DNA from 2 places in the Nocardiopsis deserti genome. Region 1 is predicted to be linked to the other one. Evidence: riboswitches for the same ligand, from Rfam matches in the RefSeq annotation. Region 1 holds a riboswitch; the other holds the start of a gene.

Region 1 (4,405 bases):
GACCCCGGGCCCTCAGCGGTCCCGAACCCGCAGACCCGGGACCGTGCGAACGCAGGGCCCCAGGCTCTGCGCGGACCCGGGCGCGCGGACGCGCCCCCGGGCCCCGACGCCTCCGGACTCAGCCCAGCGAGCGCAGCTGGTCCTGGAACCACCGGCGAGGCGGCAGCGCCACCGCCGCCTCGGCCAGCCGCTGCCTGCGCCTGCGCCGCTCCTCGGCGGGCATCGACAGCGCCTCGTGCAGCGCCTCCGCCGTCTCCACGGTGTCGTAGGGGTTGACCAGCAGCGCGTGCCCGCCCAGCTCGTCCGCCGCACCCGCCTCGTGCGACAGCACCAGCACCGAGTCCCGCTCCGACAGGACCGGTCCCTCCTTGGCCACCAGGTTCATGCCGTCCCGGATCGGGTTGACCAGCAGCACGTCGGCCATCTGGAACGAGGCCAGCGAACGCGGGTAGTCGTCGTTGACCTCCAGGATCAGCGGCGTCCACTCGGGGGTCGCGAACTCCTCGTTGATCTCCTTGGCGGTCCGCAGCACCGCGTCGGTGTACTCGCGGTACTCCGGCACGTCTCCCCGGCTCGGGTAGGCGAACGCCAGGTGGGTCACCCGCCCCCGCCACTCCGGACGGGCGGTCAGCAGCTCGCGGTAGGCCTCCAGGCCCCGCACGATGTTCTTGGACAGCTCCGTGCGGTCCACCCGCACGATCAGCCTCGTGTCGCCGACCGCGTCCTCCAGGGTGCTGCGGCGCGAGGCCACGGCCGGTTCGGCGGCGCTCTGGCGCAGCCCCTCCTCGTCCGCGCCCAGGGCGTGCACGCCCACCCCGACCAACCGGCCGCCGTGCTCCACGGTGCGCTGCCCGAAGTCGACCTTCGCGCGCAGGATCTCCTCGCAGCAGCGCAGGAAGGCGTCCGCCCAGCGCGGGCTGAGGAAGCCCAGCCGGTCCGCGCCCAGCATGCCCTCCAGCAGCTCGCGCGCGACCTGCCCGGGCAGCATCCGGAAGTACTCCGGGGGAGCCCACGGGGTGTGCGAGAAGTGTGCGATGCGCAGGTCGGGGCGGCGCGCGCGCAGGATCCGCGGCACCAGCGCCAGGTGGTAGTCCTGCACGGCCACGCGGGCGCCCTCGGCGGCACCGGCCACCAGGGCCTCGGCGAACGCGTTGTTGTAGGCGGTGTAGTCCTCCCACGTCCGCCGGAACCGCGAGCCGAAGGACGGCTTGTTGGGGGTGTCGTACAGCATGTGCTGCACGAACCACAGGGTCGAGTTGGCCACCCCGGTGTAGGCGCCGTCGAAGACCTGCTGCGGGATGTCCAGCATGTGGACCCGCATGCCGTCCAGGTCGTGTGCCTGGTCCAGCCGGGCCTGCGGCGCCTCCGCAGCGGCCCGCCGGTCGGCGTCCGACAGGGCGGCGCACACCCAGATGCTGTCGATCTCGGTGGCGACCGAGATCATCCCCGACACCAGCCCGCCTCCGCCGCGCCGGTGCTCCAGCGAGCCGTCGTCGGCGGTCGAGAAGGACACGGGTCCCCTGTTGGAGGCGATGAGGATCTGTGCCTTGTCCACGTGGTCGTCCTCTCGGAGAAAAAGCGATCGGGGTGGGGCGGTGGTGAAGAGGGGGTTCACCCTATGTCTCGCCTGTCGACAGCCGCCCCAAACCCCGTGCGGGTCAGCGGGGGTGCGCGTCACACGCGCGCCGACCGGCGGACGGGCCTCCCCGGCCCGGACCAGTGCCGTCTCACCATGTGAGCCGTTTCGTGTTACCCGGATCACCAGGCGTGGAAAACCGGCCGACACCTCCGTTACAGTTGCGGTGCGGATCCGACAGGACCAGCGCAAAACTTCATATTGCTCATCCAGAGGGGTGGAGGGACCGGCCCTGCGAAGCCCCGGCAACCATGCCAGCATGTGACACCCGCGAACCCGCGGGACGGCTGGGACAGGTGCCAACTCCGGCCTGGGGACAAGGTGTCCGCCAGGAAAGATGAGGGGAGACGCCTCGCCATGGCGATTACCGCCACCGAACCCACCACCGCCCGCTCCTTCGGCCCCGGTACCGCGCTCTCCTGTCGCGAGTGCGGTGAGCGCTACGAGCTCACCCCCCGGTTCGCCTGCGAGTTCTGCTTCGGCCCCCTTGAGGTCGCCTACGACTTCGGGACCGTCACCCGCGCCGACATCGAGAGCGGCCCCAAGAGCATCTGGCGCTACCGCTCCCTCCTGCCCGTCCCGGCCAACGTCGCCGAGCTGCCCAACATGGCTCCCGGCCTGACCCCGCTGGTGCGGGCCGACCGCCTCGCGGCCGAGCTGGGCCTGGACTCCCTCCACGTCAAGGACGACTCCGGCAACCCCACGCACTCCTTCAAGGACCGCGTGGTCGCCATCGCCGTCGAGGCCGCCCGCACCTTCGGGTTCACCACCCTGTCCTGCTCCTCCACCGGCAACCTGGCCGGTGCCGTCGGCGCCGCCGCCGCGCGCGCCGGGTTCGAGTCCTGCGTGTTCATCCCCGCCGGGCTGGAGGAGGCCAAGGTCGTCATGGCCTCCGTCTACGGCGGCAAGGTCGTGGCCATCGACGGCAACTACGACGACGTCAACCGCTTCTGCTCCGAGCTCATCGGCGACCCGGTGGGCGAGGGCTGGGGATTCGTCAACGTCAACCTGCGCCCCTACTACGGCGAGGGTTCCAAGACGCTGGCCTACGAGATCGCCGAGCAGCTCGGCTGGCGCCTGCCCGAGCAGATCGTCATCCCGATCGCGTCCGGCTCCCAGCTCACCAAGATCGACAAGGGCTTCCAGGAACTGGTCAAGCTCGGCCTGGTCGAGGACCGCCCGTACCGGATCTTCGGCGCGCAGGCCACGGGCTGCTCCCCGGTCGCGCAGGCCTGGGACAAGGGCATCGACGTCATCCAGCCGGTCAAGCCCGACACCATCGCCAAGTCGCTGGCCATCGGGAACCCGGCCGACGGGCCGTACGTGCTGGACATCGCCAAGCGCACGGGCGGATCGGTGGAGCACGTGGGCGACGACGAGATCGTCGACTCCATCAAGCTCCTCGCCCGCACCGAGGGCATCTTCGCCGAGACCGCGGGCGGCGTCACCACCGGCGTGCTGCGCAAGCTCGTCCGCGAGGGCAGGCTCGACCCGAAGGCCGAGACCGTCGTGCTCAACACCGGTGACGGGCTCAAGACCCTGAACGCCGTCGACGCCGGGGTGAGCGCCACGATCAAGCCGTCGCTGAGCGCCTTCACCGACGCCGGTCTGGCCTAGACAGCGCTTTTCGGGGCCTCCGCCTCGCCCCGGCCCTTGCCCAGGGCTGTCGGCTGGGCCCTCCAGGCAACAGGATCCGGGCTTTGCCGTCCGACCACCCGTCATCTCCCACGAGAAGGAAGTCCGCCATGAGCGCCAGCGTCCGCGTGCCCACCATCCTGCGCACCTACACCAACGACGCCTCCGAGGTCTCCGCCGAGGGCGCCACCCTGGCCGAGGTCCTCGACGACCTGGAGGCCAACTACCCCGGCATCCGCGCCCGCATCCTGGACGACGGCGGCAAGGTGCGCCGCTTCGTCAACGTCTACATCGGCGACGAGGACGTGCGCTTCGAGAAGGGCCTCCAGACCGAGGTCGCCGACGGCGCCCAGGTCTCCATCATCCCGGCGGTCGCCGGGGGCTGCTGAGCCCCACCGGGAGGGGCGGCCGCGGCGCGACAGGGCGCCGCGGCCGCCCCTTCGGCGTCCGCCGGCGACCCGTGCGCCCGGGGCCCGCGTGGCTCCCGGAGGACCTGCGCGGCTGAGCGCACCGGAAAACCCGGTGCGCCCGGAATCGGCGCTGTCTAGCCTGTGCGCATGGACATCGAGATCCGGCTGTTCCGGGAACCCGACAGGGAAGCGGTCGTCGCTCTGGCACTGCGCGCGTGGGAACCGGTGCACGCTTCGCTGCGCCGCGTCCTGGGCGAGGAGGTCTACCCGGTCCTGGTCCCGGACTGGAGGCGGAGCCAGCACGACGAGGTGGCCGGGAGCGTCGACGCCGACCACCAGGGGCGGGGCGTCGGGACGGCGCTGACCGAGGCCGCCACCGACTGGATCCGCGAGCAGGGCGCGGCGGTGGCCATGGTCGAGACGGGCGGCGACGACGGGCACGCCCCGGCCCGCGCCACCTACGAGCGCGCCGGTTACACAGCGCTGCCGATCGTGCGGTACTTCCGCAAGCTGTAGCGCCGAGGGGCCTGGTCGGGGCGCGCCGACCGCCGCGTCGCTGCTCGTAGGCTGGAAGGGATTCCGGTCGAACGAGGGTGGAGATGTCGGCGACACGGCTTTTGGTCCTGGGTGTGGTGCGCATGGAGGGGCAGGCCCACGGATACCGCGTGGGCCGTCAGCTCCTGGACTGGGGGACCGAGCACTGGGCCAACATCAAGTGGGGCTC
Region 2 (4,405 bases), on a different contig from region 1:
GTGAGGGTGGGCACCAGGTTGTAGGACTGGAACACGAAGCCGACCCGCTCGCGGCGGAACTCGGTGCGCCGGGGCTCGCGCAGGGTGCTGATGTCGGTGCCGCCCACCACCACCGAGCCCGAGGTGGGGCGGTCCATGCCGGACGCGCAGTTGAGCAGGGTGCTCTTGCCCGATCCGGACGGCCCCATCACGGCGAGGAACGATCCGCGGGGAACCCCCAGCGACACCCCGGCCAGCGCCGAGACGGCGCCCTCGCCGTCGGAGTAGACGCGGTGGACGTCGGTGAGCCGGACGGCCTCGCCTTCGGCGTCCGGACCGGTGGGGCCCGGTGCGGTGAAGGCCGGGGCGGTGGCCGCCCCGTTCGCGCCGCTCAACGGTCGCCCCTGCGGGCCAGGACGATCAGCGCGGTGAGCGAGGCCAGCGCGGTGAGCCCGAAGGCCGACCCGACCAGCGTGTGGCCAAGCAGGGACAGGGTTCCGTTGGCCGCGGCGGACCCGGCGAGGACGACGCCGAGCAGGGCCAGGAGGGCCCTGCGGGCGGGTGTACGCCGGGGTCGGGAGGGCGCGGGGAGCGGCTGCGGAACGGAGGGCGACGGGGCTCCGGCGGTCGGAGCGTCGATGCGGTAGGGGTCGTCGGGCACGGTTGCTCCCTGGGTTCGGCGGGTGGCTGGACACGGCCGGTGTAGCGCCCGCCGTGTCGTCTCCGACGCTACGGAGCCGCGGCCCGCCGAAACATCCCGCCCACCCGCCGACCCCTGCTACAGCCAGCTGTAGCAGCGCTGCCCCGGACCCTTGTGACCAGCCGCCACACGCGCTCCCGCCATCACGGTGAGCGCACTGTGCCGCACCACCGCACCGCCGCAGGGTCCGGCGGGACGGCTCCGTCCGCGGCTCCCGTCAGAGCACCCGCACGGGGTCGGGCACCGGGGCGAGGCGGCCGTCGCAGTCGGCGTACTCCCAGCGCGGTCCGCGGGCCACGAGTTCGGCGACCGCGCCGACGAGGCGGTCCACGTGCTCCCGCGTGGTGCCCACCCCCAGGCTCGCCCGCACCGCCTGGGCGTGGCCCCGGGGCAGCAGGTGCCGGGTGAGCGGGTGGGCGCAGAACAGGCCGTCACGCACCCCGATCCCGTACTCGGCGGACAGGGCGGCGGCCAGCAGGTCGGCGGGCAGGCCGTCCACGGTGAACGACACGATGCCCACCCGCGGGTGCTCCCCGCCCCACAGGGTCAGCTCGGTGACGCCGTCGACCTCGGCCAGCCCCGCGCGCAGCCGCTCCAGCAGCGCCGACTCGCGGACGTGCAGGAGTTCCTGGGTGGCGGGGGCGAGGGCGTCGCAGGCGGCGGCCAGCGCCACGGCGCCCAGCACGTTGGGGCTGCCCGCCTCGTGCCGCGCGGGCAGGTCGTTCCACACCACGTCGTGCTCGGTGACCAGCCGTGTGGCCCCGCCGCCGGACAGGTAGGGCGTGGCCTCGCGCAGCCAGTCGGCGCGACCGGCCAGCACCCCGGAGCCGAAGGGGGCGTAGAGCTTGTGGGCGGACAGGGCGACGTAGTCGGCGCCGGTCGCCTCCAGGCTGAAGGGCAGGTGCGGCACGTACTGGGCGGCGTCCACGACCACGCGCGCGTCCTCGGCGTGGGCGGCCTCCACCAGTTCCTCCACCGGCCAGATCTCGCCGGTGACGTTGGAGGCGGCGGTCACGCACAGCAGGCGCGGGCCCTCGGGGGCCCCGCGCAGCGCGGAGCGGGCGGCCTCCACCGCGTCCTCCGGGGAGGCGGGCAGCGGCAGGCGCACCACCCGACCGGCCCGGGCGGCGGGGTGCTCCCAGGGCAGCAGGCTGGCGTGGTGCTCGGACTCGAACACGACCACCGTGCAGCCCTCGGGCACCGAGCGGGCCAGCAGGTTGAGGGCGTCGGTGGTGCCGCGCACGAACACCACGGCGTCGGCGGGCTGCGAGCGCACGCCCACGAAGCGGGCGACGCTGCGGCGGGCACGCTCGTAGGCATCGGTGCTGACCTGGGAGTGGTGGCCCGCGCCGCGGTGCACGCTGGCGTAGTAGGGCAGCGCCGCGGACAGGGCCTCGGCCACCGGGGTCAGACACGGGGCGCTGGCCGCGTAGTCGAAGTTGGCGTACTCGACGCGTTCGCCGGTGACCAGGGGGACGCCCTCGTCGGAGGTGACGACGGTGCACGCGGCGGTGTCGGCCGGGGGCGCGGCGCGACGGGCGGTGTGGACGGTAACGGCAGTGGTCATGGGGGCACCTCTCCTGTGGGTCGTGGGACCCGCGGAGATGTCACTCCGGCAACGCCTCAGGGGTCCGCGCTTGTCCGACACGGTCGTGTCGGGACCTGGTCCTCACCCGGGGCACCCCACCGCGGTAGGAGGGTTGCCGACCAGCTAGCCGGGGCTTGACGCTGGTACTCGTGACCTGCGAGGCAGACTAACACAGCCGTCCGGCGCGCGGCAGGGGGGCGGTGTGTGGCCCGGACCACCGCCCCGCTTGACAGCGGCGCGCGCGGTGGGGACATACTTGTGCCTGCCTGCCCTCACGCCGCGGGTGTCCGGTTTCCCCCGGCCGCCCTCCAGGCGCGAGACTCCAGAGCATCGGAGTTTTCGCGTGCCCGTGAGCGAGAGGTGTCCACCTTGTACGGCGACGACCGTATCCAGCAGGTCCTGCGCAATCCCAGGGTCGTCCTGGTGTCCGGCTACGCCCGCCTCCCCGACTCGGTGGCGAGCCACTCCCAGTACCAGCGGCTCGGCGTCGTGCTGGCCGTGGACACCGCCGACGGGCGCGTCGTCGCCGCGGACACCACCCTGCTCACCGAGCTGGCCAGGGACTTCTTCCGTGCCCTGGTCGAGGGGGCGTCGGTGACCGGGGACGTCGCCGAACTGGTGCGGCGGGTACAGACCCGCTACGCGGGCCAGTCCGGCGCCGCGCTGACCACCGCCCTCCGCCGCTGTCTGGAGACCTACGCCCAGCTGCGGGAGGGCGACCAGTTGCCGGGAGACCCCGGGGACGGGGAGGAGGCGCTGTCGTGACCGACGACCTTTCCGGAAACGGGGCCCGCACCGAAGCCGGAACCGGCGCCGGGTCCGAAACCAGGCCCGAGACCGGGGCCGAGCACCGGACCGCGCCGCTGCCGCTGGCGGGCGTACGCGTCGCCGACCTGTCCCGCGTGCTGGCGGGCCCCTACGCCACCATGCTGCTCGCCGACATGGGCGCCGAGGTGGTCAAGGTGGAACAGCCCGGACGCGGCGACGACACCCGCTCCTGGGGTCCGCCCTGGGCGGGGGAGGCCGGAACCGGGGGGCACGGCGAGGCCGCCTACTTCCTGTCGGTGAACCGCAACAAGCGCAGCCTGGCCATGGACCTGAAGGATCCCGAGGGCCTGGCCGCGGTGCAGGAGCTGTGCGCGGCCTCCGACGTGGTCATCCAGAACTTCCGGCCCGGGGTGATCGACCGGCTCGGGCTCGGCTACGAGGCGGTCAGCGCCCGCAACCCGGCCGTCGTGTACTGCTCGGTGAGCGGATTCGGGCCCGAGCACGAGCCCGCGACGCGCCCCGGCTTCGACATCGTGGTGCAGGCCGAGAGCGGGCTCATGGCCACCACGGGGCCAGCGGAGGGACCGGCGAGCAAGGTGGGCGTGGCCCTGACCGACGTGCTCACCGGGCTCAACGCCGCCGTGGGCGTCCTGGGCGCGCTCATGCGGGCCCGTGTCACCGGGCGCGGGGAGAACATCAGCGTGTCGCTGATCAACTCCACCCTCTCCGGGTTGGTCAACCTCACCCAGCAGGCGCTGGTGACGGGGACCGAGCCCGCCCGGGTCGGCAACGCGCACACCACGATCGTGCCCTACCAGGCCTTTCCTGCGGCGGACGCCGAGATCGTCGTCGCCGCCGGGAACGACGCCCTGTACCAGCGTCTGTGCGCGGCCCTGGACCGCCCCGACCTGGGCGCGGACCCGCGCTACGCCACCAACCCCGGCCGGGTGGCGCACCGGGACGAACTGGTCGGCGAACTTTCGGCGACCCTGCGCTCCCGGCCCGCCGACCACTGGATGGAGCTGCTGGTGGGGGCCGGGGTACCGGTGGGGCGGGTGCGCGGGGTGCTCGACGCGCTGCGCACCGCCGACGCCAGCGGCGACGACGTCCTGCGCACCGTGAAGCACCCCACCGCCGGGCTGCTCGAACAGGTCCGCGCGGGGTTCCGCCTGGAGGGCACCCCGCCGCCGCTCACCGCGCCGCCGCTGCTGGGGCAGCACTCCCGGCAGGTCCTGGCCGAACTCGGCGTCGACGGGGCCAGCGTGGACGCGATGGTCGCGCGCGGCGCCGTCCAGCAGCCCGACCCGGCCTGACAGCGGCGATTCGCGCGCTGGACCGGCACGGCCCCAGCGCGCGGCCGCGCCGCGGGT

Evidence for each region. Region 1 has a riboswitch for S-adenosylmethionine ahead of thrC (threonine synthase). Riboswitches for the same ligand answer to the same signal wherever they lie in the genome.
Region 2: it holds a riboswitch for S-adenosylmethionine, as region 1 does, so the genes downstream of both, FYW99_RS20315 (aminotransferase class V-fold PLP-dependent enzyme) here and thrC (threonine synthase) in region 1, are expected to answer to the same signal.

Annotation. Positions count from the first base shown of each region.
Region 1 covers NZ_VWVS01000016.1:70,575-74,979, reverse strand. Annotated here, with positions in the region: gene FYW99_RS21765 (alpha,alpha-trehalose-phosphate synthase (UDP-forming)) at 119-1,555, opposite strand; SAM riboswitch class I at 1,839-1,980, shown strand; gene thrC (threonine synthase) at 1,994-3,253, shown strand; gene FYW99_RS21755 (ubiquitin-like small modifier protein 1) at 3,382-3,660, shown strand; gene FYW99_RS21750 (GNAT family N-acetyltransferase) at 3,829-4,197, shown strand; gene FYW99_RS21745 (PadR family transcriptional regulator) at 4,281-4,405, shown strand, end outside.
Region 2 covers NZ_VWVS01000015.1:60,366-64,770, reverse strand. Annotated here, with positions in the region: gene FYW99_RS20325 (ABC transporter ATP-binding protein) at 1-374, opposite strand, end outside; gene FYW99_RS20320 (hypothetical protein) at 371-640, opposite strand; gene FYW99_RS20315 (aminotransferase class V-fold PLP-dependent enzyme) at 897-2,246, opposite strand; SAM riboswitch class IV at 2,308-2,422, opposite strand; gene FYW99_RS20310 (DUF3870 domain-containing protein) at 2,637-3,032, shown strand; gene FYW99_RS20305 (CaiB/BaiF CoA transferase family protein) at 3,029-4,348, shown strand.